2 regions of the Lysinibacillus sp. NPDC056959 genome follow, and region 2 is predicted to be linked to the other one. Evidence: a T-box and tRNA genes for the amino acid it is inferred to sense, from the RefSeq annotation. Region 2 holds a T-box; the other holds one or more tRNA genes.

Region 1 (15,720 bases), on a different contig from region 2:
AACTGAGTGGGCGAAGGAAGCGGTTCGCTTAGGTGCTGGTGAAATTTTATTAACGAGTATGAACAAGGACGGCGAGAAATCAGGTTTTGATTTAGCCTTAACAAAAGCTGTGAGAGAAGCTGTGACAGTTCCTGTTATTGCAAGTGGCGGTGCAGGGAATGCCGACCATTTTTACGAGGTGTTAGCTGAAGATGTCGATGCAGATGCAGCACTTGCCGCATCCATCTTCCATTACAAAGAAACGAGTGTAGCACAAGTAAAAGAGTACTTACGTGAAAAAGGAGTGGCAGTAAGATGATGGACAGCATTAAATTTGATGAAAAAGGTCTTGTCACTGCAGTTGTACAAGATGCGAATACAAAAGAAGTACTAACTGTAGCGTATATGAATAAAGAGTCGCTTGAAAAAACACTTGAATCGGGAGAAACATGGTTTTACTCACGTTCACGTCAAGAGCTCTGGCACAAAGGAGCAACTAGTGGCCATACACAAAAAGTTGTGTCAATTAAAGCGGACTGTGACGGTGATGCATTAGTCGTGGAAGTAATTCCTTCTGGCCCAGCTTGTCATAATGGAACAACTTCTTGCTTTACAGAAATTATTCAGCAAAATGCCAAGGTCGGATCTGTTGAGATTATTTCTAAACTTGCCAATGTTATTGCGAAACGTGAGCAAGAAATGCCAGAAGGGGCGTATACTACATATTTATTCGATAAAGGAATCGATAAAATCTGTAAAAAAGTTGGAGAAGAAGCAACTGAGGTTGTTATAGGTGCTAAAAATCGCGATACAGAAGAAGTAAAATGGGAGGCTGCCGATTTAATTTATCATCTACTCGTGTTACTACAAGAGCAAAAAGTAAGTGTTTATGACGTGTTACATGTGTTAGAAAAACGTCATGAGGAGAAATAACGGCATATTGCTTATTGTATGCTATAATAGAAGTTACTGTGTAAAGGAACGTATGATACGTTCCTTATTTCTTGTTTCGGAGGAAATGTATTGGAAAAGAAACGTCAAAAAGAGAATCAAACGAATATAGTGTCGTTCATTCCAACAGGCGACTATTATTATAAAAAATCAATTCAAGCAATGAATAGCGGACAAATGAATAAAGCCTATAAATATTTACAGCGAGCAGTTGATTTAAGTCCTGATGATCCAATGATTTTATTGCAGTTAGCGATAGTAGAGTTAGAGGGTCAACGTTTCGAGGAAGCGTATGATCTTCTTCGTCGTGCCTATCAGATAGATAAAGAAAATCCAGAAATTATTTTTTACATGGCAGAGGTTTCAGGATGTATCGGTATTATACATGATGCTAAACGCTTTGCAGAGCAATATTTAGAAATAGAGCCAGAGGGTGCTTATGCTGATGAAGCTGCTGAAATATTAGACTTTGTTGATTTTGAGCAGGATGACTTTGAAGAGCTTGAAGGTTCTGCTGAAGATTTATATCGGCAGGAGCAAGCAAGACGTTGTATGGAAAAGGGAGATTTCCCTGAAGCTATTAATATGCTAGAAGAGTTAATTGAAGATAGACCGGATTTTTGGTCAGCTTATAACAACTTAGCCCTTGCCTATTTTTATGTTGGTGAAGCAGAACAGGCGAAGGCGCTTCTAAATACTGTATTACGTGAAAATAAAGGGAATTTACATGCGCTATGTAATTTAACGGTTATCGCGTACTATGAAAAAAATGAAGAAGATTTAAAAGATCTTTTAGAAGTACTTGTGAAAATTCAGCCATACTTATGGGAACATCGCTATAAGTTGGGTGCAACATTAGCGCTCGTTGGACAATATGAATTAGCATTTAAATGGTTGCGTAGCATGCAAAAAAGAGGCTATGTAGGCGATGCTGGCTTTTACTTTTGGTTATCTCATGCAGCTTATTTCTCAGGACATGAAGAAATATCAAAGAGTGCATGGGAGCAACTACTTGAGCTAGATCCTGAAAAAGAAGGCTTTGAACCTTGGCGTCAAGAAGAAAACACGTATTCACTGGATGCATTAGAACACGACCGTGATTATATTGTGGAGAAGCTGGAGAGCGATTATACAAGTGAACGCATATTTGGTTTATTTTTACTAAGTTGTACAGCGCATAAACAGGAAATTATCGCACATCCCAAATGGATAGATGTTGACGAATGTAATGCGTATGAAAAGCTGTTCCTAGCTTATGCACTAGGACATCAATTTGATATGAAAAACAAAGTAGAGGCTAGCTTTATACGAGCAGTAAGTGTGTCCGAAACTTTACTTGAACAGTATGGTAAGTTGACGACATTAATTGCACCGATGTTCCAAATGTGGTTTGTACTTTGTGAGCAAGCATTGATAAACAATTATCGTTTCACAAATCCAGCGGCTATTGCAGGAGCAAATGACTATTTATTCCGCTCTTCTCGTAATCTTAAGGTGACAAAAAAAGAGATAGCTCAGCAATACGGAGTATCCGTGTCAACTTTATCGAAGTACATTGATGAAATTTTAATGTTTTTACCAAGTACGAATAATTAGACTGTGAGCAACATAGTTGAATAACTTTTTACTTTCACATACGATGAACATACTGAAGTTATTATCAATTGAGTCTTGGCTGCGTCCGAGGCATTACCTTCATTCAGTAGGTGTTTGCGCACCTACTGAATGAAGGTAAAAAAGTATTTGTTTAGGGGGAAGTATTATGTCAGAAGAAAAAATTTATGATGTTGTAATAATTGGTGCAGGTCCGGCTGGTATGACTGCGGCTGTTTATACATCACGTGCCAACCTTTCAACTTTAATGATTGAACGTGGGATCCCTGGCGGACAAATGGCGAATACAGAAGAAGTAGAAAACTATCCTGGATTTGATACAATTTTAGGGCCTGAGCTATCAACAAAAATGTTCGACCATGCTAAGAAATTTGGTGCAGAATATGCATATGGCGATGTAACTGAAATTATTGATGGTGAGGAATATAAAACAATAAAATCAGGTGCTAAAGAATATAAAACTCGAGCAATTATTATTTCTACAGGTGCGGAATATAAAAAAATGGGCGTGCCTGGCGAAAAAGAACTTGGAGGCCGTGGTGTCAGCTATTGTGCAGTATGTGATGGTGCATTCTTCAAGCAGAAAAATCTTGTTGTCGTAGGTGGCGGAGATTCTGCTGTTGAAGAAGGCGTTTATTTAACTCGCTTTGCTGATAAAGTAACAATTGTGCACCGTCGTGATAAATTACGCGCACAAAAAATTCTCCAAGATCGGGCCTTTGCTAACGAAAAAATCGATTTCATTTGGAATGCAACAGTCAAAGAAATCAATGAAGCTGATGGTAAAGTTGGAAGTGTAACATTACAATCAACTGTAGATGGTGCAGAATCTGATTTTGTTACTGATGGCGTATTCGTATACATTGGTATGCTTCCATTAACAAAACCATTCGAGTCTCTTGGAATTTTAAATGATGCTGGTTATATTTTGACAAATGAAAATATGGAAACAACAGTACCAGGTATCTTTGCAGCTGGTGATGTACGCGAAAAATCACTTCGTCAAATCGTTACAGCAACAGGTGACGGAAGTATTGCAGCACAAGCGGTACAGCATTATGTGGAAGAATTATTAGAAAAAATTAATGCTTAAAATTGAACACTCCTAAAATCTGTTTTTGAATGGATCATCACCAAAAGTTGTGGATGACATTTGTTAAAACGTATACCACTTTGTTAACAAGTCGATTGGAGTTCAGGCTGGACGCCTCCAGGAAAGCGCCCAGCCGGAACGGACATCAACCCCACATTATGGTGATGATTCTCTTTGATTAGTTTTTAAGGAAAAAAATACAATTTTAATACGGTCTTAATATAGTTGTAACTTGAATGACATATAAAAGGTGTAAGATAAAAAGTGTAATTAGCAATCCCCCTTTTATTTTGTTGAGTAGGTTGTTTCCGCCAAATAAGGTGGAGCAACCTATTTTTGTTGTAAGCGGAAATTTTGAATTTTTTTGTGGCGGAGTTTCATATGCTTGAATAAAGGTTGAAAAATAGGTTTCCATACATGTATCGGTGAAGTTAAAATTGCAATGCGCCTAAAGTTTAGAATTGAGGACAAACCTTGTTTAGTCTTGCTATAATAAAAGGAAGAACGTAAAAGTGATTAGAGGTGTGCCTATGCAAAGAATTGCAAATTTAATAGCCATAAAAGACGATCAAGTATTATTACTTCAGAAGCCGAGACGTGGCTGGTACGTAGCTCCTGGCGGTAAAATGGAGAGCGGTGAGTCGATTTATGAGGCTGCTGTACGTGAATTTAAAGAGGAAACAAATGTCACACCTATAAATGCTCATTTAAAGGGTGTTTATACAATGATTATTAAAGAAAACAACGAGGTAGTGGACGAATGGATGCTTTATACGTTTGTTGCAAAGGATATAGAAGGCATACCGTTTAAAGAAACTAGAGAAGGCAAACTCGCATGGCACCCAGTAGAGGACTTGAAACATTTGCCAATGGCTGAAGGTGATCGAACAAATTTACAATTTGCTATTTCACAATCAGGCATTCAGTACGGTACATTTGAATATACGACTGATTTTGAATTACTTCATGAGAAAATACAAATATCAATAGAACACTAAAGGAGCTGCATGACAGTGGTGGTTGAAGACCTAAAAGGTAAACATGAATTAGTTATTATTACAGGAATGTCTGGAGCTGGGAAAACAGTAGCTATTCAAAGCTTTGAAGATTTAGGGTATTACTGTATTGATAATTTACCACCAGCGTTACTCACAACATTTTTAACCCTACTAAGGGATTCGGGTAAAAATATTACACGTATAGCAGCTGTCATGGATATGCGTGGCGGCGACTTTTTTGATTCTCTTATTGGCGCCCTCGACCATATGCTTAAAGAAGGCGATATAGTTGCAAGAATTTTATTTTTAGATGCAGATGATGCAACGTTAGTTAGACGTTATAAGGAAACAAGACGTGCACATCCTTTGGCTGCAAATGGATTGCTATTAAATGGCATTAAACGAGAACGTAATCTTTTATCGGAAGTAAAGGGGCGCGCTAAATTTGTTTATAATACATCCAATATGAAGCCAAAAGAGCTACGTGAAAAAATCGCAAAAGAATTTGCAAATGATGCCAATAATATATTCTCAGTAAATATTATGTCTTTTGGATTTAAACATGGTATGCCGATCGATGCCGACTTAGTGTTTGATGTCCGTTTTTTAAAAAATCCATATTATGTAGAGGAGTTACGTCATAAAACAGGATTACAAACTGAGGTATCTTCTTATGTGCTGGCACTTGAGGATACGCAAACACTCATTCAAAAACTTACGGATTTGTTTGAATTTATGATTCCACTTTATAGACAAGAGGGCAAATCACAACTTGTTATTGCTTTTGGATGTACTGGAGGACAGCATCGCTCAGTAACATTAGCGGAATATTTCGGAGCATATTTAGCTGGGAAGGAAAAAACTGTTATTGCGCATCGTGACATCAATCGTAGAAAGGATTGAGTAAATGGGAAAGAAGCGAACAAAGCTTGTTGTAATAGGTGGTGGCACAGGGCTTTCTACCCTGCTGCGAGGCCTCAAGCACCACCCATTTGATATTACTGCAATTGTTACAGTAGCAGATGATGGTGGTTCTTCAGGACGCTTACGAGATGACTATGATATTCCACCACCCGGTGATGTCCGTAATGTTATCGCAGCGTTATCGGATGTTGAGCCGCTTGTAGAGCAAATGTTTCAATATCGATTTTTAGCATCGGAAGATTTACGTGGTCATTCATTAGGTAATTTAATGCTAACGGCTTTAACAGATATTACTGGTGACTTTAACCATGCTATTAGTGAAATGGGAAAAGTTTTAAAGGTGCATGGCCGCGTCATACCAGCAGCTAATAAAAAGATAAATTTACATGCCGAACTTGAGGACGGGTCTATCATTGAAGGTGAATCTAAAATTCCTTTGGCTAAAAAACGAATTAATCGAGTTTTTTTAGTGCCTGAAAACGTGAAACCGCTACCAGAGGCTATTCGAGCAATCAATCGTGCCGACTATATTTTAATTGGTCCGGGAAGTTTATATACGAGTATAATTCCAAACCTTCTTGTAAAAGAAATTGGAGAAGCTGTTGTAAAGGCAAAAGGAAGAAAAATTTACGTTTGTAATTTAATGACTCAAAAAGGTGAAACCATTTCCTATACAGCAGGTGATCATGTGAAAGCTATATATGACCATGTTGGAGACGCCTTCATTGATTCTATTTTAGTAAATGATGTAAAGCTTCCTTATCCTGTAAAAGAGCTTTATAAGGAAGAGTGTGCTGAGCCGGTAACGTTCGACGTTGCCAAGCTCGAAAGCATGCGATTAGAGGTTATTCAACGAGATATTGCCACGATTCGTCCTGATGGAACGGTTCGTCATAATGCGGCAAATGTTGCGGAATGGCTTGTAGATTATGCAAAAATCTATGAGGCAAAAAGTTAGTGAATTATAAAGCGCTTATTGTATATGATAAGATGGCATATACATAGAACAAAAGGTTGAAAGGAGGGCGTGATATGTCTTTTGCTTCTGAAACGAAAAAGGAATTAACTCAAATAGAAGCGGACAATCATTGTATGAAAGCAGAAGTATCTGCCCTAATTCGTATGAATGGTTCATTATCTTTCGCTAATAAGCAGTTAAGCTTAGACGTACAAACCGAAAACGCTGCAATCGCAAGAAGACTTTATACGATTATGAAAAAGCTATATCCATATAATGTAGAGTTGCTTGTTAGAAAAAAAATGCGTTTGAAAAAAAATAACGTATACATTTGCCGTGTTAGAGAAGGTGCGCGTGAGCTACTAATTGATTTAGAAATCATCTCAGACGACTTTCAATTTAATCATACTATTTCTCGGGAGCTCATTAAAAAGGGTGGCCAAAAAAGAGCATATTTACGAGGAGCATTTTTAGCTGGAGGTTCGGTCAACAATCCAGAAACATCAGCCTACCATTTAGAAATTTATTCATTATATAAAGAACATGGCGAGGCTTTAATGGATTTGATGAATGAATTTGAGCTAAATGCAAAAACAATTGAACGAAAAAAAGGCTTTGTAACTTATTTAAAAGAAGCTGAAAAAATTTCCGATTTCCTTAATATTGTTGGGGCTCATCAAGCAATGATGAAGTTCGAAGACGTCCGCATATTACGAGATATGAGAAATAGTGTTAATCGTATTGTTAACTGTGAAACAGCGAACTTAAATAAAACAATAGGTGCCGCATTACGTCAAGTAGAGAACATCCGATTTATTGAAAATTCAATAGGTCTCGATCAATTACCAGAAAAACTTCGTGAAATAGCGCGATTACGAGTAGAATATCAAGATGTAACACTGAAAGAACTTGGTGAAATGGTATCAAGTGGAACGGTTAGTAAATCAGGTGTCAATCATCGATTACGTAAAATTGATGAGATTGCCGATGCATTAAGAAGTGGCGAAAAAATTGGTGGCTAAATTTTCATACTTTTCAGGTACGTGTTGTTCTTTTGCTAGTAAGTAAGGTAATATAAAAATAATAAGATGAACGGTAGTAAAGGGGAGTTTTAAGAATGACCGAGAGAAGAGTCCATGTAAAATTAAAATTAGGACTACAAGCTAGACAAGCAGCGCTATTTGTACAAGAAGCAAATCGCTTTAGCGCAGATATCTTTCTTGAGAAAGACGAGAAAAAAGTAAATGCTAAATCCATTATGGGTGTTATGAGCTTAGCCATTGCAAAAGGAACAGAAGTTGTCCTTAGCGGTGATGGTAACGATGCTGAGCAAGCGGTTACAGCATTAGCAGCCCTAATTGAAAAAGAAGATTAATAAAACGCATAATGCATAATGCAGAAACTGTCCAAGAGGTAAAAATTACATATTGGGCAGTTTTTTTGCGCTTTCATATTGAAAAAGCAAGTCCTATTTTTGTTGGATATTTGTATAACTTAAAATGAAGGCCAATGTTATCCTGTATCGATCGTCGACATGAGGGATAGGATGAGGGATAGGAAGATTGAAGTCATAGGGAGTAGAGTCGGAGTCGGAGCGATGGGAGAAAGGTCAAAGCGTCGGAAAGAAGAGCCGAATCAGGGTAGACCCATCAAAGCAAACAAAAAAAGACATCTCAGGAATAAACCTTAGATGCCTTTCGTCTTTTTTATTTACGGTCGTTGCGATCCATAATTTGGTCGATTAAGCCGTACTCTTTTGCGCGCTCAGCAGTCATGAAGTTATCGCGGTCTGTATCTCTTGCAATGACTTCAAGTGGTTGACCTGTACGTTCTGATAAAATACCGTTTAATTTTTCACGTAAGAATAAAATACGTTTTGCAGCGATTTCGATTTCAGTCGCCTGACCTTGTGCACCGCCAAGTGGTTGGTGAATCATTACTTCAGCATTCGGTAATGCGAAACGTTTACCTGGTTCACCAGCTGCAAGTAGGAAAGCACCCATAGATGCTGCCATACCGATACAAATTGTTTGTACTTGTGGCTTGATAATTTGCATTGTGTCATAAATTGCCATGCCGGCAGTAATTGATCCACCTGGTGAGTTAATATAAAGAAAGATATCTTTATCTGGATCTTCTGCTTGTAGGAATAGGAGTTGAGCAACAATTGAGTTAGCAACGTTGTCGTCAATTGCACTTCCTAATAGGATAATACGGTCTTTTAGTAGTCGTGAATAGATGTCGTACGCACGTTCACCACGACTTGTTTGTTCAATAACTGTAGGAATTAAATTCATGTTAAATCCTCCTTAGAAAACTAAATTCGAATACTTTTGCTGAAAACTTCCATCGTATTCAGCTGTATCCTTATCATACACATTATAGTCAGGGAAGGTCAAATATTAACCCTGTTAAAGTGAAATAAATTAAAATAATTTCGCCTTTACGTAGATAAATGATGCGCCTGAAGCCCGTACATTAAATTCCTTTCTAGTGCGTGACGTACAATGGTGGCTGCATTTTATTTACTAGTTATTTTGACACTTACTGTATGAAGATAAAAAAAGTTTAAATGTTTTACATTCTATAGTTGAATTATGAGCAATACGTTTGTATAATGAATAAGGTCATAAGTTAAAGTACAGTACACTATTTTGTCAGGTATGCTTCAAATGAGGATTATCTACATCATGCTTTTTGTTAAGCCTAGTGGGTACTTTTTTTTTGTGCTCAATTGCCCTCGTGGTGTAATGGATAACACGTAAGATTCCGGTTCTTGCACTGGGGGTTCGATTCCCTCCGAGGGCGCCATTTTACTGATTATTTAATATATTTTTATAACTCGAATTCTCCTAATAAGTAGTTTAGCAGCCTGCTTAGAGGAGAAAGAGAGGGAAATTAATGGGAATATTACCTAGTAGGCATTATTCCCGTATCTGTTCCTTTCAAACCTTCAAAAAAGCAACAACTCCAAATTATTTTTTAGTGAACATACTGTACGTGAAGACTAGTTAAACTAGTCGAAAAAAAGAATCCTATCTGAGGGGATTCTTTTTTTTTGCAAAAAAGTAACATGTGTAATGGGTTTTGACTGTGGAGTTAGAGATCGTGTTGGCTAGTGGTCGAAGAGAGAAGCTTTTTGTAATCCGCAAAACGAGCGAGGAAAATTTATAGTTCATTAAATAAGAGCAGCCCCTTGTGATGATGCATCACATATGGGACTGCTCTTGTTTTTTTATTATTAATGTAGGGGATTTGTTGTTGTGTCGAACGAATTAAGCATCGTGTGCATATCTTGTTGAGAATATTGTGGTACTTGATAGTAGCTATGCATATTTTGGTAAATAGATAATTCGTATGCCATTTCGATGCAGTTGGGAATACTATCAGCAACAACTCGTCGAACTACAGGGTTTGTAGTTTCAGTTGCGGCAGCAGTCATACATTTTGCTGCCCCTTTTTGAGCACCTAATAGGAAGCCAGAGATTGCTTCGTCGTTGAGCTCGCTTGCATTTTGCATAGGCTTTTTAGGTTGGCCAGGATTTAATCCATATTTAAAATCATTTCCTGTCTCCATTTGATAGCGTCCCGTAGGTACAGTAGGATCATGCCCTGTTTTAAATGATTCCACAATTGTGTTATACATACCTAATGTGAAATTATATTGGCGATCCAAAATGCTAAGTAACTCCGGATCCTTAACATGTTGACGTAAAAAGATGGATTGATTCATTCCAGCAATGATTTCTCCAATTGTTTCATGCATGTCCATTACCTCATGTCCACCATGATTTAGGCTTTGTTGCTGGTTGAATGATGTTTGGTTTGATGATTCATTTTGAAACGATTGTGTCAAAAAAAGCGCCTCCTATATATCATAGTTTTGTTACATATTAAGTATGGCACGTTAGACAAATTTCATACGGTATTGATGCGTTTGCATATATGTAGAATAGAGATGTTTTTTTGTTGCACATTAGTGGTAATGAAAAGAATAGCTCATCATCAAAATAAATAGTATTTCTGATTTTGAGTGATAGCTAAAAGAAAGCGAAGGTGGTTTTAAAGTTGAAAAAAATATTTGGACCTATCGGAATTATCGTTATTATTTTAGTTGTATTGTCCTTACTATTTATACCAAAATACAATAGCCTTGTAACTGCCGAGGAAGGCGTTGATTCGAAATGGGCTCAAGTTGAAAATCAGCTACAACGTCGCTTCGATTTGATTCCGAACTTAGTAGAATCTGTAAAAGGATATGCCAACCATGAAAAAGAGGTTATCGCTAGCATTGCAGACGCACGTGCACAAATGGGAAATGCTCAAAGTCCAAAGGAGCAAGCGGTTGCCAATGATGCATTGAATGGAGCACTTAGTCGATTGCTAGTAGTTGTAGAAAATTATCCGAATTTAAAGGCAGATGCAAACTTCCGTCAATTAATGGATGAATTAGCGGGGACTGAAAACCGTTTAGCTGTTGCCCGAGAAGACTATAACAATGAAGTGCAGGCTTTTAATAAAACAGTCAAACGTTTCCCAGGCAATTTAATTGCTGGGATGTTTGGTTTTGAACAGAGGGAATACTTTAAAGCTGCTGCCGGTGCTGAAAAGGCACCATCTATAGATTTTAGCGGTTCAGGTAAACAATAATGAAACGGTTGATGACCCAACTTGCTATTGTTGGCTTCATATTTAGTTTAACTATTAGAACAGCAGATGCCGCAATGCCAACGCCGATGGAAAATACGTATATTCATGATTTTGCAAATGTTTTATCTGCCTCTGTGGAGGAAGAACTCAATCGTTACTCAGAGCAGCTAGATAAAGGTACAGGTGCTGAAATTATGGTCGTAACAGTAGATAATATTAATGGTCAAGAACCAAAAATGTATGCTACAAAAATGATTCGCTCTTGGGGTATTGGTGATGCTCAAAAAAATAATGGTGTGTTAATTTTAGCAACGTTTGGGCAGGGAAAAGGCAATAATGATGTTGTGATCGCGGTAGGCCAAGGCCTTGAAGGGGCATTACCAGATGGCAAACTGGGGCGCATTTTAGATGATGCGTTTTATCCAAATGCAGGTGCTGAAAATATGGATAAGGCATTTAAAGCAACGTACGCGGAAGTATTTCAAAATGTCGCGCAAGAGTACGATTGGGATGGAGAGGTGCCTGGAAATACAACTGACAATGAAGGAATGCCTACATGGATAATTATTTTAATCGTGATCATAGTTATTGTTGTATCAAGCGGTAGAGGGGGAGGGCCTCGTTCGGGTCGACGTGGCGGTTATCCAGGTGGCTTTGGCAGTGGTCGCTCTGGAGGAAGTGGCTTTGGCGGATTCGGAGGAGGCTCATCTGCTGGTGGTGGAGCAAGTCGAAAATTTTAACTTCTTTCCGATTCCAAACGAATAATGCTGAGGCGATTGAATATTATATTTAAAAAGTGAACTCATTTGTAGTTCACTTCTTTACTGGTTTAAAAGTGCTAACAATATAACTGTATTGATATGGAGTAAACATTTTGAAGAAAAGATTTTTATCAGCAATATGTGCAGTTATTTTAACGACATCAGCTGTTATTCCTGTATCTAAGCAGGAAGTTTTTATCATTTGACTAAGGATAAGAATGTCTTAAATGCTAAGGCAGGGAGTAGGTTGGCCATTGTTTGCTCAACACGATCAAGAGGATATCATCACTGTTTTACAAAAAGTAATGGGGAATTCGTTCTGTCATCAGTTATTTGCACCTATGATGACGAATATATATATATATACCGTTTATCTACTCATGTATGAATCGTTTTCATACCTTTTAATCTAGTGGATCAGAAAATTGACGAACATACATAAGTTGGTATAAATTCAATGTATTGACAAAAAAGTGTATAACGCGAATTGATAATAGGAGGGAATCATTTTGAAAAAAAGATTTTTATCAGCATCATTAGCGGTTATTTTAACGACATCTGCTGTCATTCCTGTATCTATGCAGGAAGTGCGCGCGTCCAATGAAACTAGCAGTCAAGTAGAAGTAAGAGAGGAACGTCTATCTGCTAAGGAGTTTTTAGATTTAACGGTAACAGCCCTTACGTTCCAGCATGGATCTGAGACAATGCGTCAGGAAATCATTGATACTTGGGTAAAAGGCGCAGAATTAAAAGATTTAAGTGGCAATATTAAACGTGATGAAGTGGCACGTATTTTAGTAAGAGCTTTAAATAAAGAAGAAAAAGAAGCAACACTTGCTGAGTATCAAGAAAAAGCAAATAAGCTTGGTTTATTTAATGGTCTTTCGAATAGTGAAACGATTACTAAACAAGATGCGGTCAAAATTTTAAACAACGCTAAAAATGTGAAAAACGCTGTCAGTAATAAAGGCGTGAAAGAAATTTCTGTAGAAGATTTCATGAAAAACCCTGGAAGCGTCGGCTATCAACTTTCACCAGACGGAAATTATATTACTTATAACTCTGCGTGGAAAAATCGTTCGAATGTGTACGTAAAGAAAATGAATGATGATAGTGAGCCAGTGCGTGTATCTAGCTCAAAGGACCGTGATATTGCCGGGTCATTCTGGAAAGATAATAATTTACTATATTTAAAGGATAAAGGTGGCGATGAAAACTTCCACATTTATTCAACAAAATTTAATGGTAATAAGGAAAAAGATTTAACTCCTTATCCAAATGTAACAGTTAGGTTCTTAAGTGGTTTACAGGGCGTTAAAGACGAAATCCTTATTACGATGAATAAAGAAGATGCAAAGGTCTTTGATGTATACAAGCTTAATGTGAAGACTGGAAAAACTACGCAAGTTGCTAAAAATCCAGGTAATATTTCGAGTTGGTTAGCAGATCATGATGGAAAAGTACGTATGGCAGTTACTTCAGATGGTGTAGAAGGAACTATTCTTTACCGTGACTCAGAGAAAGACGAATTTAAGCCATTTATTGAAATGAAAGCAGGAGATGAAGTAATGCCACTTGCTTTCTCTAAAGACAATAAACATATTATCGCAACTTCTAATAAAGGAAGAGATAAAGTAGAAGTGGTTAAATATGATTTAAAAGGTAATGAAGAAGTAATTATGTCCAACTCAGAAGTGGATGTAATAGGTGTATTATATAGTCCTGAGAAAGATAAATTAGTATACGGTGGATATATAACAGATAAAATACACTATCAATTTTTTGACAAGGACTTTGAAAAACTATTCCGTAAAATTCAAAACAAATTAGGAGTTCATGAAAGTGAATTAAGAATTAATGATTACAATAAAGAAATGACAAAATTTATTGTTAGTGTTTCGAGTGACACTGTTTACGGAAAATATTATTATTACGATTCAAAAACAGATAAAATGACAGAAATGGCAACATTAAGCCCTTGGTTAAAACAAGAAGAGCTTGCAGAAATGCATCCAATCTCATATAAAAGTCGAGATGGTCTAACAATTAATGGTTATTTAACTTTACCAAAAAATAAAGAGGCTAAAAATCTGCCACTTATCGTCAATCCACATGGTGGGCCATGGGGCCGTGATACTTGGGGCTTTAATCCTGAGGTGCAACTACTAGCAAACCGTGGTTATGCGGTACTACAAATGAATTTCCGTTCTTCGGCTGGATACGGTAAAAAGTTCCTTGAGGCTGGTAATAAGCAGTGGGGTCTCAAAATTCAAGATGACATTACGGATGGTGTACAATGGGCAATCGACCAAGGTATTGCAGATCCAAAACGTATCGGAATTTACGGTGCATCTTTTGGAGGTTATGCAACTTTAGCAGGCATCGCTTTCACACCAGATCTATATGCAGCAGCAGTTGATTATGTGGGTGTATCGAATATCTTTTCGCTATTAAATACAATTCCTCCATACTGGGAAACAATGCGTGAAATGTTATATGAGCGTGTAGGGCATCCAGAGAAGGATAAAGAGCTATTAACAGCAGTTTCACCTGTCTTCCACGTGGATAAAATTAAAACACCATTATTCGTCGCTCAAGGTGCAAATGATCCACGTGTAAACAAAGCTGAATCTGATCAAATTGTTGAAGCGTTACGTGCAAGAGGCGTCAATGTAGAATACATGGTGAAGGATAATGAAGGCCATGGTTTCCAAAATGAAGAAAATAAAATCGAATTCTACAATGCAATGCTGAAATTCTTAGATAACCATCTGAAAAAATAATATGAAAGAAGACTGTGCAGAAAGTATGACCTTGCACAGTCTTTTATAGTTAGAACCCTAATGGAATAATCCATGTATCCGATTATTTTACTGTTTTAGGGATAAGAAAAGTTAGAACTATTTTAATAATTGGTGCTATTTCTCGATAAATTGTTTATAGATAGCTGTTTCGTTTTATAATAGCTCATAAGGGAGGTGCTGTAATTGAACGTGAAATTTTTTAGTCGAGCTAATTGTGGGCTATGTGTAGAGGGATTGCATACATTAAAGCTTGTACAGGAAGATATAGATTTTGATATAGAAATTATTGATATTGAAGAAGATGAGAGCATACATGAAATGTATATGCTCATGATTCCAGTAGTAGAAAAGGATGGGCAAGTAATACAATACGGCAATTTGGATTATGCAACACTTATGGAGCATTTATGTAGCGAATAACAAAGGGAGATTCGCTAATGTACATATGAGTAGCTTTTATAATGAAGGATAAAAACCTTTCCTAAAAAATTCGCATTTCTCCTGCTATGTTTGTAGCAGAATCCAAACGAGTAACCTTGTATAAATCAACATACACAGAGAGTGGAAGCGAATATGTTTAAAAACTTCGTTTCCGTCTAAGAGGTTAATTATTTATTTAGACCTAATGATAGTAACCTTATGAGTGTTCCTTTAATTGAAAGGATTGATTCTATTTAATAGTATGATTTAGCTGTCGTTAAATCTAATGTATTGAAAAATTGTTTAAACGTGTTGACAAGTGAAAAGTAATCATGATATATTGTTATTCCTGTCACTTCGACAGTGAAAAATATTTCAAAATAAGTTTGACAAACATATTGATATTTTGATAGAATAAAATCCTGTCACATCGACAGTGAAAAAACATTTCGAAATAGTTGTTGACAAATATATTAATATTTTGATATAATTAAATCCTGTCGCTGATCGACAGTGAAAAAATGAACCTTGAAAACTGAACAAGCAAAACGTAATCAATAAAGTTTTT
Region 2 (15,720 bases):
ATGAGCAGCTACTTGATATTTACTGGATGCAAATAGACCCTACAGATGCTTTTGGTCAATTCCATGACCGTGGTGAATCATATACGACTGCTATCTTTACTTATTCAGATGAACAAAAACGCATTGCAGAAGCCTCTAAGGAAAAGCTAGCAAACAGTGGTCGCTTTGATAAACCTATTGTAACCACAATTCGCGTTGCTAAATACTTCTACCCTGCAGAAGATTATCATCAGGACTTTTATAAAAAAGAGTCGGAGCATTATCAGAAAGACCGAGCACTTTCTGGCCGAGATCAGTTCATCACTGAGCATTGGGTGAAATAATTTTTATGGAATTCCATTTTGATTGACAAATCCCCTATTTAACTCAAGGTTTAGCCGTTTTCGAAATGGATTTATTCTTTTTTGTTTACGTGTATAAAAAATAATGATCGGTCTATACTATTTAAGATTTCACTTTCAAATCCAATGACAAGGAGGGTTAACCCGATGAGTGGGGCTGACCGGTAACTCAGAAGGACCATCAAAGCTGAATGAAGCTAAAGCACAGTTTCTTAAAAATTTTAAGATCAATGCGGAAGCGAGGCAGTGTGTCATGGAGCACTATAAGTAAGTGAATCAAGCCCGGAATATGTATATTCCGGGTTATTTTTTTGTTTTATCCCCTCTTTAGTTATTCTTCTTACGATAACAGCTAACTGACAAAACGTTGTTTACTGGCGCTTCACTTTCGCACAGACGAAAACATGTTGTTGCTGTCGCTTCGCTTTCGCACAGACGAAGACATGTTGTTGCTGTCGCTTCGCTTTCGCACAGACGAAGACATGTTGTTGCTGTCGCTCTATCGCTTCGCTTTCACGCAAAAAAACATATGCGGCTCTAAGGTAATTCAGGACGCATTTATGCGGGAGTATAAATATAGCCGTTGGATTTTATTCCTTTTTAAAAACGTGTATAAAAAATAATGATCGGTCTATACTATTTAAGATTTCACTTTCAAATCCAATGACAAGGAGGGTTAACCCGATGAGTGGGGCTGACCGGTAACTCAGAAGGACCATCAAAGCTGAATGAAGCTAAAGCACAGTTGTCTTAAAAATTTAAGATCAATGCGGAAGCGAGGCAGTGTGTCATGGAGCACTATAAGTAAGTGAGAATCAAGCCCGGAATATTAATTCCGGGTTTTTTATTTTGTTACTGTAGGTTTGACAATTCACCTCTTTAGTTATTCTTTATGGTAATTTATTTAATGGATATTTATGCTGAAATTGATATTATGAAAAATTGTACTTAAACAATTCAAGCGGTATAGTGAAGAAGGAACTAAACCTAAATTCGAAAAACGAAAAATTTTAAAGTCAGACAGGAGCTAAATACGATGATAAAAGGTTTCGGGGGAATATTTTGGAGAACTAACAATCTTGATGTAGTAAAAAAATGGTACAGTGACGTGTTGAAGATTGAAATGGAAAATTGGAATGGGGCTGTGATTAAACCTCAATTAGGAAATGAGACGATCTTTTCTTTCTTTAGCGAAGATGACAGTTATTTTCCAACTGAACAACAAGTAATGTTAAATTTCCAAGTACATGATATAGACGAAACAATTAAGCATCTCGAACAAATTGGTGTTCCACTTGAGAAGGAAAAAGAAATAAGTGAATTTGGAAAGTTTATTTGGATTAAAGATCCTGAAGGTCGACTAATCGAGCTTTGGGAGAAATAACAGGTTGTAATACTTTGCAAATAAAATGGAAGTGCCTAATTCTGTTGAATTAAGCACTTCCCTTTTTTCTCTTTAAACTGTTTTCAAAAAAGACTGCAGTGCCTCGAAGAACCGCTCGCCATATTTTTCGAATTTTACTTCACCAATACCGCTAACATGTCGTAAATCTTCTAGCTCATTTGGTTTTTTGTCACATAAATCACGTAATGTTTTATCAGAGAACACAACAAATGGTGGTACCTTTTCCTCATCTGCGATCTCTTTACGTAATAATCGTAAATGCTCAAATAACGGATCATTGTCTACAAGCTTACGCACAGTAACAGCTTCTTTTCTCATGACTTGTTGATTTCCGAGTAGAACTTCTTTGCCTTCCTCTGAAACATAAATGGTTGGAAACGTGCCATGTTTAACGGCAAGAACGCCCTCAGCAATTAAAAACTCAATAAAGGTTGAGACATCCTTTGAGGAATATTGTCCTTTTAAAATGCCATAGGTAGACAGCCTTGCAAAGCCAAATTCAGTGACCTTTTGATTTTTGGAGCCAATTAATACTTGGGCTACCATCGTCTTACCGAATTTTTGCCCCATCCTTACGACGCAGGCTAACACCTTTTGTGCATCTACCGTCACATCTTTCACTTCTCGTCCATCATTACAGTTACTACAACGACTACAAGGCTCCCCTGGTACTTCGCCAAAATACGTTAAGATGGCATTTTGTAAACAGCCTTCTGTATGGCAATAATCCACCATCGTTTGCAGCTTTCCTAATTCCTGTGCAATCCGTGTTTCATCCTGCGTCTGTTCAATTAAAAAGCGCTGTGTTTGAACATCACCTGATGCATACAGTAAAATACAAGCACTTGGTAATCCATCACGCCCTGCACGTCCGGCTTCCTGATAATAGCTTTCCATATTGCGTGGCATTTGATAATGAATAACAAAGCGTACATTACTCTTATCAATACCCATTCCAAATGCATTGGTAGCTACCATAATGCGCGCCTCATCTTTTAAAAAGCGCTCTTGCTCTGACATACGCATGTCCTCTGATAATCCCGCATGGTATTTTGCAACAGCTTCGCCCGAACGACTTAACAGCTCATAGATCGCGTCTACAGCCTTTCGTGTAGCCGCATAAATAATGCCCGCTTCATTTTTATTTTTCATTAAGTAATTTTTAATGTAGCGCTCTTTGTTTTCACCGATTAACACAGAAAATGATAAATTGTCGCGTGAAAAACCAGTAATGACAGTTGATTGCTCGTCAATGTCTAATAATTGTCTAATATCATCACAAACAGCTGGTGTAGCTGTGGCAGTAAGTGCTAAGACAGTTGGCTTTTGCGGCCACAACGTAAAAAATTTTTGGATTGCTCGGTAGCTTGGTCTAAAATCATGCCCCCACTGAGATATACAGTGTGCTTCATCCACAGCAATCAAAGGTACAGATAAATTCGATAATACTTGTAAAAAACTTGCACTTTCTAATCGCTCTGGCGCTATATAAAGAAGCTTTAAATAACCCGCACTAGCGAGCTGGATCGTTTCATTCACTTCTTGCACGGTTAATGTACTATTAATATACGCCGCTGGAATATTTGCAGCACGTAATGCTTCTACCTGATCTTGCATCAAAGAAATCAAAGGGGATATGACGACTGTAAGGCCATCTAGCATGAGCGCCGGAATTTGATAGCAAATTGATTTACCTCCGCCAGTTGGCATCACACAAAGACTTGATTGACCTCGTAATGTTTGTTCAATAATTGGTTCTTGTCCATCGCGAAATGAATCATAGCCAAAATGATGTTGTAGCATTTGTCTTGCTTGCTCCATCCAACTTTTCACTCCTCAGTTGTTAGACGAATAAGCTTATACTCGCCCTGTTCATTTTTATTTATTTCATATACCATCATAGAGTTTGCAAGTGCCTCTTGGCCAGCAGAATTTGTTAGGACATATTCTGTTTTGGCACGAACAATAATATTTTGTCCTTCCATGCTGATATTTTTTATCGTCGTATCGGAAAAATATATTTGCGCTTTTTTGGAAGCGTAATAGGCAACCATATTATCCAGGGTGCTTTGTAAATCGTTTGACCCTACGAAAGAATTCATGACACTTGCATCTTGAACCTCAACAGCTGCTCTTAATTGCTTATGAAATGTATCTAAAAATAGCTTTATTTCATCGGTATTAAAAGCAAAAATGTTCTTTCCATATTGATCAATTGCTTGCTGGACGGCTTCCTTATTACCCTGTTCTATATACGGATACAAGTTTTTGGCTTGAGTTAGTCTATTACTTGGCTTCATGCCACCTTCACACCATTCATCCAATAACATCACAATATCTTTAAATGGCAATATATACGGCTGTGATCCACCGTTTTCCTTACGTTTAAAATAGATGCCCACAAGTTTGCCATTCTCTGCTTCTAGAACAGGACTCCCTATACGTGTATTTTGATTTGCATCTATGTAATAAGCTGCTACACTGTCACTATATTTTTGAATAGTGTGTGGTAAACTATCGACATAAACAGCTAACTGATCTAATTCCTCATTATAAACGGTCGGTACCTTTACCGATACGTTATAGGAAACTTCTAAAATGGCTATATTATAAGCTGTCGATAAATAGTGAACTTTGGCTTCCTTCAGTTTATCATTGTTAAATTGTACAAGCGCAGTTGGCTTTGAAGCGACGAGCGCCCCATTTGTCACAATATAAAGTTTACCATCCTCTTTTTTTACAATAATCCCTGCACCGATTCCGTTCTCCCCAACTACTTTTACTTCCGGAACAATTTTTTCTTGCTGCTTCGTCACAGCCTTTTCCGATTTCACATCACTCTTTTTACTTTGAACTACCTCTGCCAATGTTTCATTGCCACAGCCGGTTAAAAGTAAAGTTGTCGCTCCAAGAATGAGCATCTTTTTCCACATACGTTCACCAAAACTTTCTATCATTCAACTATGCCTTGGCATAATTGCGTCCGAAGGCTTTAACTTCTTTCAGTGGACGTGCTGAAAAATAACTTCAACCCGTATTCATCTCATCACCTATAGAGGTGGCAAGTTTCATTACTGAAAGTAAGTTAAACATCTTTCTATTCTATCATAAACAAGGTTACGCTACGTTTCAAGTTTACATAATAATATTATTATTTTAAATGTAATAATAAAATTAGGCTCTTGTCCTATGTTCAATTCGTTCTACCTATAAAAAACGACTCTTTATTATCTTTGCTATAGAAAATAACTTATCGTTTGCAGTTAAATTGATATAAAAAAAGATGCCTCCCCGCTTCAATTACTGAGCTTGGAAGACATGTTGAGTTCAAGGTAGCTGAAAAAAGAATTTATTTTTAGTAGATCTATTTAAAGGTTTTTCGACGAGTGAATCGGAGACAATGTAGTGTGTCTTAAAAGAAGTTATATCGTTTTTATGTTGATGTAAAGGTGGTTTTGAAGAAGACACCTCAATTAGATATGGATTAAAACCAAAATGACGTTTCAGTTGAATATCTTTAAATAGTTTGAAAGATGAAGTAATCATAATTAGGGAGAATGGTCGATTACAATAAATCCGAGAAGTTAATTACTATTGAGGAATTTGTCTTGTTTAATGGTGCCGATCTTTCATTCTGGTACTAACTATGATAACCCGCTATTACTTTATTTACACGGTGGTCCCAGTCCCCATCTAGAAAATAAATGGTAGGCTTCTCTTAAAAAATTATGTATCATTCCATATACTGAACACCGTAAACTAATTATTAAGTTTTATATTTATTGTTTCCAGGTAGTTTCTTGATTGTATTCCATGCTTCAATCGCTTCTTCACGACTTTTCCCTTGGTTTTCCGGGTCAGAAAAAAAATCACGGATGAATTGATTATATTCAAATTGGGGTGCAATGTTTTTCTTGTATGAAGGGTCTTTCTTTCGTTCCTCCTCTTTATTCCAAGCATCTACGACATCACGATAAGTTTTTCCGACATTGTTTTTAAAATAGTTTTGGATATAGGTTGAAAAATGAAATTTTGGGAGTACTGTCTTAAAAAACGCCCTTACATTTTGACTACAACGATGACTTTCGGTAATGACTGTATCAAGACGTAAGTCTACTTGCTGTTCTATTTTTTTCGCTTTTGATTTTCTGACAGGCTTCTTAATCTCCCCTGTCTGTAGAAATGTTTCAATCCTATTGGCAATCTCTATTTTAGAACCAGAAGCACTTATTCCGTTTTTTCTACAAAAAGATTGCAATTCTTCCTTTAACCAATAAAAATCGTTAAAATTATCTACACTTATATCTTTCGTTAGTTTAGGTCTCATAAAATATACCTCCATTTTACTCCTTCCACATTATAGAACAATAGTTCCTATTTGGCAAAATCAATCACGAAAACAGCAAAAAAAACATGCGCGTACATTTGCGCATGTTTCCACATTATTTTTTTTTAAGAAAAATGATAGTAGCTATAATGCCTAGCATTAAAGTGATAAAAATTGCATAAGTAAATGTATGATTACCCGTCACATCATAGCAATAGCCAATCAGTATAGGGATAATGGCGCTTATCATGAAGCCGCCTGAAAGCACCATAGATGACCAGCTATTTGCTTCCTCGTCATTTCTTGCCTCATCCAAAGGTAGTAATAAACCGATTGGAAATAAGCCGCTTAAGACAATACCTATTATGAATACCGCAATCCATAATAAAGCCCCTGAGCCTACCCATAGCAACACAAAGCCAAAAATGCCAAAGACCCCCAAGGAGAAGAGCCAGCCGATTCGACTCGACCATTTTTCCATTAATATAGGGACCAAAATATTCCCAATCATTTGTACAATAGACATAAATGTTAGCATAGTACTTGCAGCGCCAAGGGAAAAGCCTTTATCCTGTAACATCGGTGCTAACCAGGACATCATGGAGAAGAACAAAGATGTTTGTAAGCCAAAGTAAATTAAAATGGTCCAAGCACGGACATTTTTCCACGGATTCCGTGCTACTTTTTCTGTAAATACAGCTGTCTCTGGTAGCTCTTGATTTTGTATTGTCAGGATCCATATACATAGAGCAATAATAGCAAGTATTGCCCAAGAGCCAAGTGCCATCGTCCAGCTCTCATGAAAATGATTATAAAATGGTAATGTTAGTGCCGCACTCAGTGTTGCACCTGTTCCTATTCCAAATGAATAAATACCAACCACCGTAGTAAAACGACTCGGGAATTTTTTCTTAATATAGGCATTTAATATAGGTCCTATCAGTGCAATGGCAAATCCTGCCGCAAAGCTTGTGACTACAAGTAGTACATAACTTTCTTTTAAAAAGCGTAGACCATTTGCTATTATTAGGATGATTATTAAGAGCGTAATAGCTGTTTTTGTTCCAAGTTTTCTTTGTAATGGGACTGCGAATGGTGCAAAGAGTCCCATACAAAACACCGGAATAGATGTTAAAAAGCTCATTTTCGTATTTGATATATGGAGTGATTCTAAAAGTACATTAAATAGTGGTCCTATTCCTGTGACTGCTGGGCGCATATTGAGCGCAACTAAGAAAATACAAACAACCACAAGTACCATGGAAACACGCCTTTGCTTTTTCTCCATACTTTCTAAAAACCTTCTCTCTAATTATGCGGTTAAAAATTCAACGAAATTTGATAAGACCTTTGAATTCTCACTATACTCTTTTACCATTTTTTCTAGTAACGGTCAATTTCCACAGCTATTACTAGTTGCAAGATATAGCTAGCACGATGTTGTAGACACACTAATCATACTTACATATTTTTAGGTGCGGCAATGCCTAATAATGCCAACGACTCTTTTAACACAATGGATACACATAGACAAAATGCTAATCTTAATTTTATTTGGCTGTCATTGACCAATACTTTATTTTGCGCATAATATTTATTAAATTGACGCGCTAATTGTAAAGCGTATTTAGCAATTTGTGATGGATCTGCTAGTTCAAAGGCGTTAGCAATTACTTTCGGAAACTGTTCGAGTAATAAAATAACAGGCCATGCTTGCTCACCTAATGGTTCGAGTGATACTTCATAACTTTGTGCATCTGCTTTTGCCAAAAGAGATGCGATACGTGCATACGTATATTGAATATATGGCCCTGTTTCACCTTCAAAATTCATCATGTGCTCAATAGAAAACTCAATATCATGAAGACGATCATTTTTCAAATCATTAAAAATGACCGCTCCTACACCAACCTGTTGTGCGATACTCTCTTTATGCATTAGATTTGGATTTTTTTCCTCGATATTTCGCTTCGCCGTAGCAATTGCTTCTGTTAGTACATCTGTTAATAGAACGATCTTTCCTTTACGCGTCGACATTTTTTTACCCTCTTTTAAAATCATCCCAAAAGGTACATGCTGCAAGTCTTTTGCCCAATCATACCCCATCTTTTCTATGACCTTAAATAATTGGCTAAAATGAAGTGACTGTTCATGCCCTACAACATAAAATGATTTTTTAGGGTCATATTGTTGTTTACGATAAAAAGCAGCTGCTAAATCACGTGTAGCGTAAAGCGTAGCACCATCAGTTTTGGTTATTAAGCATGGAGGCATATTGTCTATTTCAACGACATGAGCACCCTCGGATTTCACAAGCAGTTCTTTTTCTTCCAATTCCTTAACAACAGCAGCCATTTTGTCATTATAGAACGCTTCTCCAGCGAATGAATCAAAGCCAATTCCAAGCAATTCGTAAATGTTTTTGAATTCTTCGAGTGATGCATCTCTAAACCATTGCCAAAGAGCTAACGTCTTTTCATCCCCATCTTCTAATGCTTTAAATGCAGTACGTGCCTGTTCATTCAGTGAATCATCCTGCTCCGCTTCTTCATGGAATTTTACATAAATTTTCAGTAGTTCCTCTATTGGGGCAACTTCAATCGTCTTTTGATCTCCCCATTTTTGATAAGCGACGATTAATTTACCAAATTGCGTTCCCCAGTCACCCAAATGATTAATGCGAATTGCTTTGTAGCCGTTTTTCTCGGCGATATTAGCCAAAGCATTACCGATCACTGTTGAACGTAAATGGCCCATAGAAAAAGGCTTCGCTATATTAGGTGAAGAAAAATCTAGCACTATATTCCCTTTTGACTCTTGTTGAGTCCCGTATAAATTTTTCTCTTTTACAATTTTGCAAAGAACTAGTTGAGTTATCGTTGGCTGATGATAAAAAATATTGACATAACCACCTACTACTTGAACTTCTTGTATGAAATCGCAGCTTATATTATTTTTTATGTCGGACGCGATAGTGTGAGGGGATTTTCTTAGTTTTTTGGCTAACGTAAAGCACGGGAATGCCAAATCCCCTAATTCTAATTTTTTTGGTTTCTCCAGTAAATTTTGAATTTCAATAACTGACAGCACATTATTTAATGCCACAGCTATACTTTTTGCAATTTGTGTATTCATATTCATTCTCCTCCCGTTTTCTTGTAGACAAACAAAGTGTCCGGATTTTGAATTGTGCGCGCACAATTCATACTAAATGAAGATAAAAAAAGCCCTCGTCTCTAAAATAGAGACGAGAGCATAATTATCCCGTGGTACCACTCTAGTTGCCATATAATATGACCACTTTCCATTGTTAACGGGGTGACTCCCCGATATTCTCTACTACTAATTCGAGAACCTTCTCCAAAGTGCGTTTCATTTATAGCTCCTGCATTAGGCTCACACCATCCCTAATTCGCTTTCCAGTAACTCCATAAACTACTCTCTTTATCATCGAATTTAACTTCTTTCAGCTGAAGACTCCCCTCTAAAGGTGGTGAGTTGAATTAAGATTTAAGCTACTTTTCAACAGATGTTCAACACCAGCTGAAAAAAGTTAAAGCCTCCGGCGGTTGTCACGGGATCGGAAAGGAGTTCTTTGTGCAAGCACAAAGCCGATTCCTGACGCAATTATGCCGAAGCATAATTGATCTGTAATTTCAAAATATTTTACAGGAGTTCCTTTTTTTAGTCAACCGTCTTTTGATTTTTAAATAATTGAATCGATTCCAATGGAGCACTTAAGGTGATAGAGCATATTACGAATACATGAATGCCATAACTATAAGGAAAAGGAACATTCCCCACTAATTAGTGGGTATGTTCCTTTTCTGAATAATGGATGACATCAGCCATTATGGCATACAACTCTTTTAATTTTAGTTCCTTGTTTTCTGTTAATCTTTTTGCTAATTTTTCACTGATAATCCCTTTTTCAATCAATACATCCCAGTTGTTATCACTTGACTTACCTACTAATACTTCCGTCAAGAATTCTGCAACTTCATCTCTTTTAATTGGGCTTTTTTCTTTTTTAGCTACTTTATAGATAACGACATCCAGCTTATCCTTTAGCTCGTTCATTTTCTCTGGACTAACACGTTGAACGCCCTCTTTTAGCATTTTCGCAAATTTAATCTTTGTTGCTGTATCTTCAACATTTAAATCATTCGAATAACCACCGACAACGAGACCGTAATTGATTAAAGTTTGAATAGATTTATCATACCATTCACCTTTATAAGGATAATCCATCTCAAAAGGATCTACAAAGGCTCCTTGTTTCTTCAAATCTTCCCGTAAAGTATTGATGAGTTTTTTGTCCTTGCTCAATGCTCTAAAGGTTACGTCTTCTTTAATCGCTAATGCTGCTGCTGCTCCCGCTGCTTCACCTGTCACCATACCCGTTGGAACGACACGTGCACTTCCCGCTGCAAGTGATGAATAACCTGCAGAACGACCTACAACAAGCAAGCCATCGATTTCTTTCGGCACTAAAGATCGGAAAGGAATGGCATATTGTTTTGGAGCTGAAATAACATATCCATAATCATGAGGCGTTTGCGCTTGTACATCAACTGGATACGCAGCTACGCCAATGCTATCCCAATGATCACTATTCTTCCAAACATCAGACATCGGTAATTGGTATTCTGCCCAAATATGTCTTGTTTCGCGGACGTATAGTTCCTCCGGATAACTCACAACTTCTGCATTTTCAAAACCAGGAAACTTCTCATGTAAATATTTTAAAATATGTTCAGTCTCTTTCTTTCCTTTTTCAATTGCTTCCTGTTTGGAAAGTTCATTCAAACCATCGATTCCGAAAATTTGTAAAGCATTAATATAATATTCATCATCTACTTTTGCTAAATTCAAGCCTCGTAATCTCGTACCTTCTTGTACTGGCTTATAGTCATCATGAAGCTTTGTAAAGCCCCACATAACTGAATCATTTAGGTGAGCACCACCAAAAGTATTTGAGTTTGCTTCTTTTTTCACCTTATCCCAATCAACATTTTTTAAATGTAGCATCAAGGTAACAGCCATTCTCTTATCCTTAATACCAATATCTTCTCCACCCATGAAAAATGGAACTTTTGACATTGTAGCAAAATCAGCATCTTGTGTAGCATCAATGAATGTCTTGCCTTTTACAATATACGTACCATATTTATTTTTTAATTCTACTGATGTTAGCTGATTTGAATCAAGGCCGGCATTAACAACTTCTGTTTGAACAGAAAGCGTTAAATTCGGTTCTTCATCGACAAGCTTTTTAAAGGCAGCCTTCGCATCTATAATTCCAAAGGCATCTTTCCCTCTAACTAGGTCGTGCCATTCTTTAAAAATACCCATACTGACTGGTCGTTTAGAGTCATTTCGAGGTATATCAAGGAAATTGAGCATTCCATACGTAAATAACCCACCTAATTCCTCACGCTTTTCTACTAAAAGTGTTTTTGCACCATTACGAGCTGCTGAAACTGCAGCAGCAACTCCTTCTGGCTCTCCACCAATGACTATTACATCATATTCGTCATTTATCGTTTTCGGAATTGGTTTTTCATAGTTTTTCACAAGTTTTTTATGTGCCATTTCACTTCTAATATCTGTTATAAAATAATAACTTCCTATACCTAGTACAATTACTACTATTAATATGGCTGATCTTATCAAGCCCTTACCCATAACATACCTCCAATAGATAAAATTTCCATATGCATCTCTTGTTTATAATCATGATCACCTTTTGAAAAAGTTGACATGACATATTTATATAGTTATTAACTGTTTTACATTTCAACGTGAGTTCGTAGCAAACCTAATAGGTCTTTACAGTCTAGGTACTTTTCAAAATAGTTTTTCATACAGTAGATAAAATTGAATCCCACTAACATAACTTACCTTGGTGAGTTCAAGGGTTTTCATTTCCTATAACAAGTGGTACCATTTTTGGACGGCACGGCATGAAAATATGATGAAATAATAGTCTTCTACTGACAGTTACCTATACTGATATTCGTAGTGGTAAATCTTTGGGGTTGGAATAGCAGCAGAATATCAACTTTAAGAACTAACCAAATGCATTTAACGCATATGCAACAATAAATATGTATGTATAATCTAAAACAAAAAAAGATACATAATCATTCTAGCGATATTGTAGCAATGAAGCAACTACAACCTATTAAATTGTTGTAGGTCTTTATGATTGTTTTTTCATTTTCCGACAGTAATCTCCATTTTAAGAAATATAAAGGGCAGTAAGGTAATGAAAACCTTCGATTAAGAAGGTGTGCTTTGGAATCTCCCCCTTCTAAGAGAAGCGAAATTGGAGTAGTTCAATAAATTATCATTTTATATTCTATATCATAATCTAATAGAAAGTATGAACGCGTTTTAAAGGACAAATGTGTAAATGTATGTGTTCTATCGCAAAGCCATCCACCTCCATCATGCTTAAGCTTTTGATACATAGTTAGTTATTACTGTCCATTTGCCCACCAAATAAATCTAATTCCATTACTTCTGAATACGCCAAATCACTCCCACTAATGACATGTCTGTATTTCTTGTAAAATAGAAGCAAAGCCCTCCTCAACACGGAAGGCAAAAGACTTATTTTTTATTTTCTAAATAATTACAGAAAGGACAAAGATGATCTCTATTTATAAAAATAGCACTGAACATAAATGACCATGGAATATCATCTGTACATCTTTCACATTTATCATAATAATAAGGTAATAAACCATTTTCTATAAAGACATGCCATTGTTCATCTGATAATCTTCCCGGTCCGTTTTTTATGGCAAGTATCGATATTTCCAACACTTCACCATCGTCAAATCTATTTGTACTAATTAGTTTCTCCACATAAAAAGTGAATTCAGATGGTTCACTTACTATTCTTTGTTTTAGCTCTCTATGCATAAAAACCCCTCTAAATTAAAGAAATTGAAAAAGACCAAGTCTCATTTTTTCGAGTACCTGGAATAAATCTTTCTTACTAAATACTTTCGTTCACAACTATTTGGATTTAATCATCCATTTGTTTAAAAAGCATTTCTACATTATCGTAAAAGCTTAAATAAGCGTCATGTCCTCAATTACTACATGTTTATGCATTATCAACCCTTTCTAATTCATCCGCCAATGCCTCATTATGCTTTGCGTTTGCTACTCATAAAGACAAATGTTAAAAGAATAAATACAAATAAAAAACCCTTAAAAAATGTATCTTTAATAATATATATTTTTCATTCCATACCATTTTATTCAGATACAAATTCACACCTAGTTAGGCTGTTAATGACCTGTTTAGTCTTCCAATGTACTTCATAGCTTATAATTGACGCTAAAACAGCCACTGAACTTCCTCAGGTAACACCTTGGATTGTTCAATAGTTTGTATTACTTCTTCTAAAATGTTTATAACTCTTTCTTTTTCTACAATGTATTGTATTACATATTCCCCTGCGTAAATATTATATGGTATTTCAGGGATAATTTGTATAAAATAAAAAAATAGAAATACGAATTAATCTATCCCTCAGTGTGTATGTAATTATCCGAGTGTAATACTCATACCGTTTGTTTTATTTATTTGTCAAACGATCTATCGTTCATCCTCTTACTTTTAAATAAGCCGTTGTCTAACTTACCCAAAAAGCTTACATATTTTAAAAAATTTCTTCACTGATTCAAGATCATGATTAATTGTTATTTTTTTTGCGTGTCAAATATCGTCTAATAAGTAGGAAGTTTTTAAAAAGCTATAGAGAAATAGATTGCGAGGTATATATGAATAAATCATTAAAAATTTCTTCAATTATTATTCTTGTTATTGTAGTCGTGTCTATAGAAGCTTTGCTATTATTTGGACGTAGTAACCATAGTAATTTATCTGGAAGCGTTCCTGAAAAAATCGATTAATATTTGATAAATGAAAAATTTCAGGGTACTGTCCTAATCGCTAAGGAAGATGAAGTTTTATTTTCAAAGGGTTACGGACTGGCTGCCACTGATTTACCTAATAGCCCAAGCACGCTCTTTCAGATGGCTTCATTATCTAAAACATTCACAGCAGTAGCAGTCATGCAACTAGTAGAAAAGGAACTTCTAAACTTAGATCATCCAATTTCGCAATACTTTCCAGACTTTCCGAATGGAGAAACTATTACAATAAGTCATCTACTAAGTCATAGCTCGGGAATTCCGGACTATCTAAAGGAAAATTTTGATTACAGTAAAGAATGGAATCCAATTGATATTGTAAATACCGTTAGTGATTCTGAATTAGAATTTACCCCAGGTAGAAGCTTTAGTTATAGTAATACTGGTTATGTGATGTTAGGGCTTATTATTGAAAAAGTCAGCGGACAGCCCTATTCAAATTATATAGAAGAGCATATTTTTGAGCCGAGTAAGATGATTAATTCTATGTTTACAGTTCCGGATGATTTACCGAAAGCGGAAGGTCATATAGAGGGGAAAGTCGGACCATTAATGCATAATTCTGCAGCGTATGCAGCTGGGGATATCATTTCTACAGCTGTAGATTTAGAACTGTTTGACCGAGCCTTGCGTAATCATGTATTGATAAGTAAAAAATCTTCTCAGCTGATGAGTATGACCCATGCTAAAAAGTTTCCGTATCAATACGGATATGGTTGGTATACTCAAGATGTCATGGGGAAAAATGCTGTTGGGCATCCAGGAGGATATCCGAGTGGTTTTCGTCATTATGTTACACGGCTAAATGACGCAGAATTAACAGTGATTGTTCTTAGCAATGAGATGACGGTGAATTCAAAAAAAATAAACCGTCACCTTACATCCATCGTTCTTCAGCAGCCAATTTGGATATGGGAAGAGAAACTTTAATGATAAAAGCCTTTTCTCAAGTTTGATTTAAAATAATTTAGTGAAATAAAGCCTTTCTCACTAGAGAGGGCATTATTTCATAAAACCTGTTCTTTACATTTGAGATGATTAAATACATAAAAAAGTATATGTATTCACTTTTTATTAACATTATCCCCACTCTTATCCCGCTCAAATATTTGACAATACATAACCAAACGTTGATTTAATAATGTTTATAGACTATGGTACATATTTCATGATATACTAGTGCCATTGTGAAAAAAGGAGGAACTTGCATGATTCAAGTAAGTAATGTAGGTCTTCGCTATGGCGATCGTAAACTATTTGAAGACGTAAATATAAAATTCACACCAGGGAACTGCTACGGTTTAATCGGTGCAAACGGTGCTGGTAAATCAACATTTTTAAAAATTCTTTCTGGTGAAATTGAAGCGCAAGAAGGACACGTATCAATGGGTAAGGACGAACGTTTATCAGTTCTTAAACAAAACCACTTTGAATACGATGAATTCAATGTATTAGATACAGTTGTTATGGGGAACAAACGTCTTTGGGAAGTAAAATCTGAAAAAGACGCTATCTACGCTAAAGAAGACTTTTCTGATGAGGATGGCATGCGTGCTGCTGAATTAGAAGGTGAATTCGCTGACCTAAATGGTTGGGAAGCTGACTCAGAAGCAGCAACATTATTAAACGGGTTAGGAATTGGCGACGAGCTTCACTATATGCTAATGGCTGATCTTGAAGGTTCTGACAAA

What was found. A T-box is a leader RNA that pairs with one kind of tRNA and senses whether it is charged. The one in region 2 lies ahead of argS (arginine--tRNA ligase), so its partner is inferred to be a tRNA-Arg.
Region 1: it has a tRNA-Arg gene. The T-box ahead of argS (arginine--tRNA ligase) is inferred to sense a tRNA for this amino acid. The anticodon was not compared.

The regions. Positions count from the first base shown of each region.
Region 1 is NZ_JBHURE010000036.1:47-15,766, reverse strand. Features, by position in the region: gene hisF (imidazole glycerol phosphate synthase subunit HisF) at 1-298, shown strand, start outside; gene hisIE (bifunctional phosphoribosyl-AMP cyclohydrolase/phosphoribosyl-ATP diphosphatase HisIE) at 295-912, shown strand; gene ACFTQ7_RS23295 (tetratricopeptide repeat protein) at 1,003-2,526, shown strand; gene trxB (thioredoxin-disulfide reductase) at 2,693-3,637, shown strand; gene ACFTQ7_RS23285 (8-oxo-dGTP diphosphatase) at 4,168-4,635, shown strand; gene rapZ (RNase adapter RapZ) at 4,645-5,538, shown strand; gene ACFTQ7_RS23275 (gluconeogenesis factor YvcK family protein) at 5,543-6,517, shown strand; gene whiA (DNA-binding protein WhiA) at 6,592-7,539, shown strand; gene ACFTQ7_RS23265 (HPr family phosphocarrier protein) at 7,635-7,892, shown strand; gene clpP (ATP-dependent Clp endopeptidase proteolytic subunit ClpP) at 8,224-8,814, opposite strand; tRNA gene ACFTQ7_RS23255 (tRNA-Arg) at 9,254-9,328, shown strand; gene ACFTQ7_RS23250 (spore coat protein) at 9,759-10,373, opposite strand; gene ACFTQ7_RS23245 (LemA family protein) at 10,586-11,167, shown strand; gene ACFTQ7_RS23240 (TPM domain-containing protein) at 11,167-11,907, shown strand; gene ACFTQ7_RS23235 (alpha/beta hydrolase family protein) at 12,438-14,711, shown strand; gene ACFTQ7_RS23230 (glutaredoxin family protein) at 14,916-15,152, shown strand.
Region 2 is NZ_JBHURE010000006.1:144,484-160,203, reverse strand. Features, by position in the region: gene msrA (peptide-methionine (S)-S-oxide reductase MsrA) at 1-323, shown strand, start outside; gene ACFTQ7_RS09965 (VOC family protein) at 1,378-1,725, shown strand; gene recQ (DNA helicase RecQ) at 1,798-3,567, opposite strand; gene ACFTQ7_RS09955 (TcaA NTF2-like domain-containing protein) at 3,576-4,703, opposite strand; gene ACFTQ7_RS09950 (DUF6434 domain-containing protein) at 5,513-6,073, opposite strand; gene ACFTQ7_RS09945 (MFS transporter) at 6,189-7,361, opposite strand; gene argS (arginine--tRNA ligase) at 7,535-9,208, opposite strand; T-box leader at 9,314-9,533, opposite strand; gene ACFTQ7_RS09935 (FAD-dependent oxidoreductase) at 9,881-11,761, opposite strand; gene ACFTQ7_RS09930 (hypothetical protein) at 12,692-13,006, opposite strand; gene ACFTQ7_RS09925 (serine hydrolase domain-containing protein) at 14,012-14,959, shown strand; gene ACFTQ7_RS09920 (ABC-F family ATP-binding cassette domain-containing protein) at 15,238-15,720, shown strand, end outside.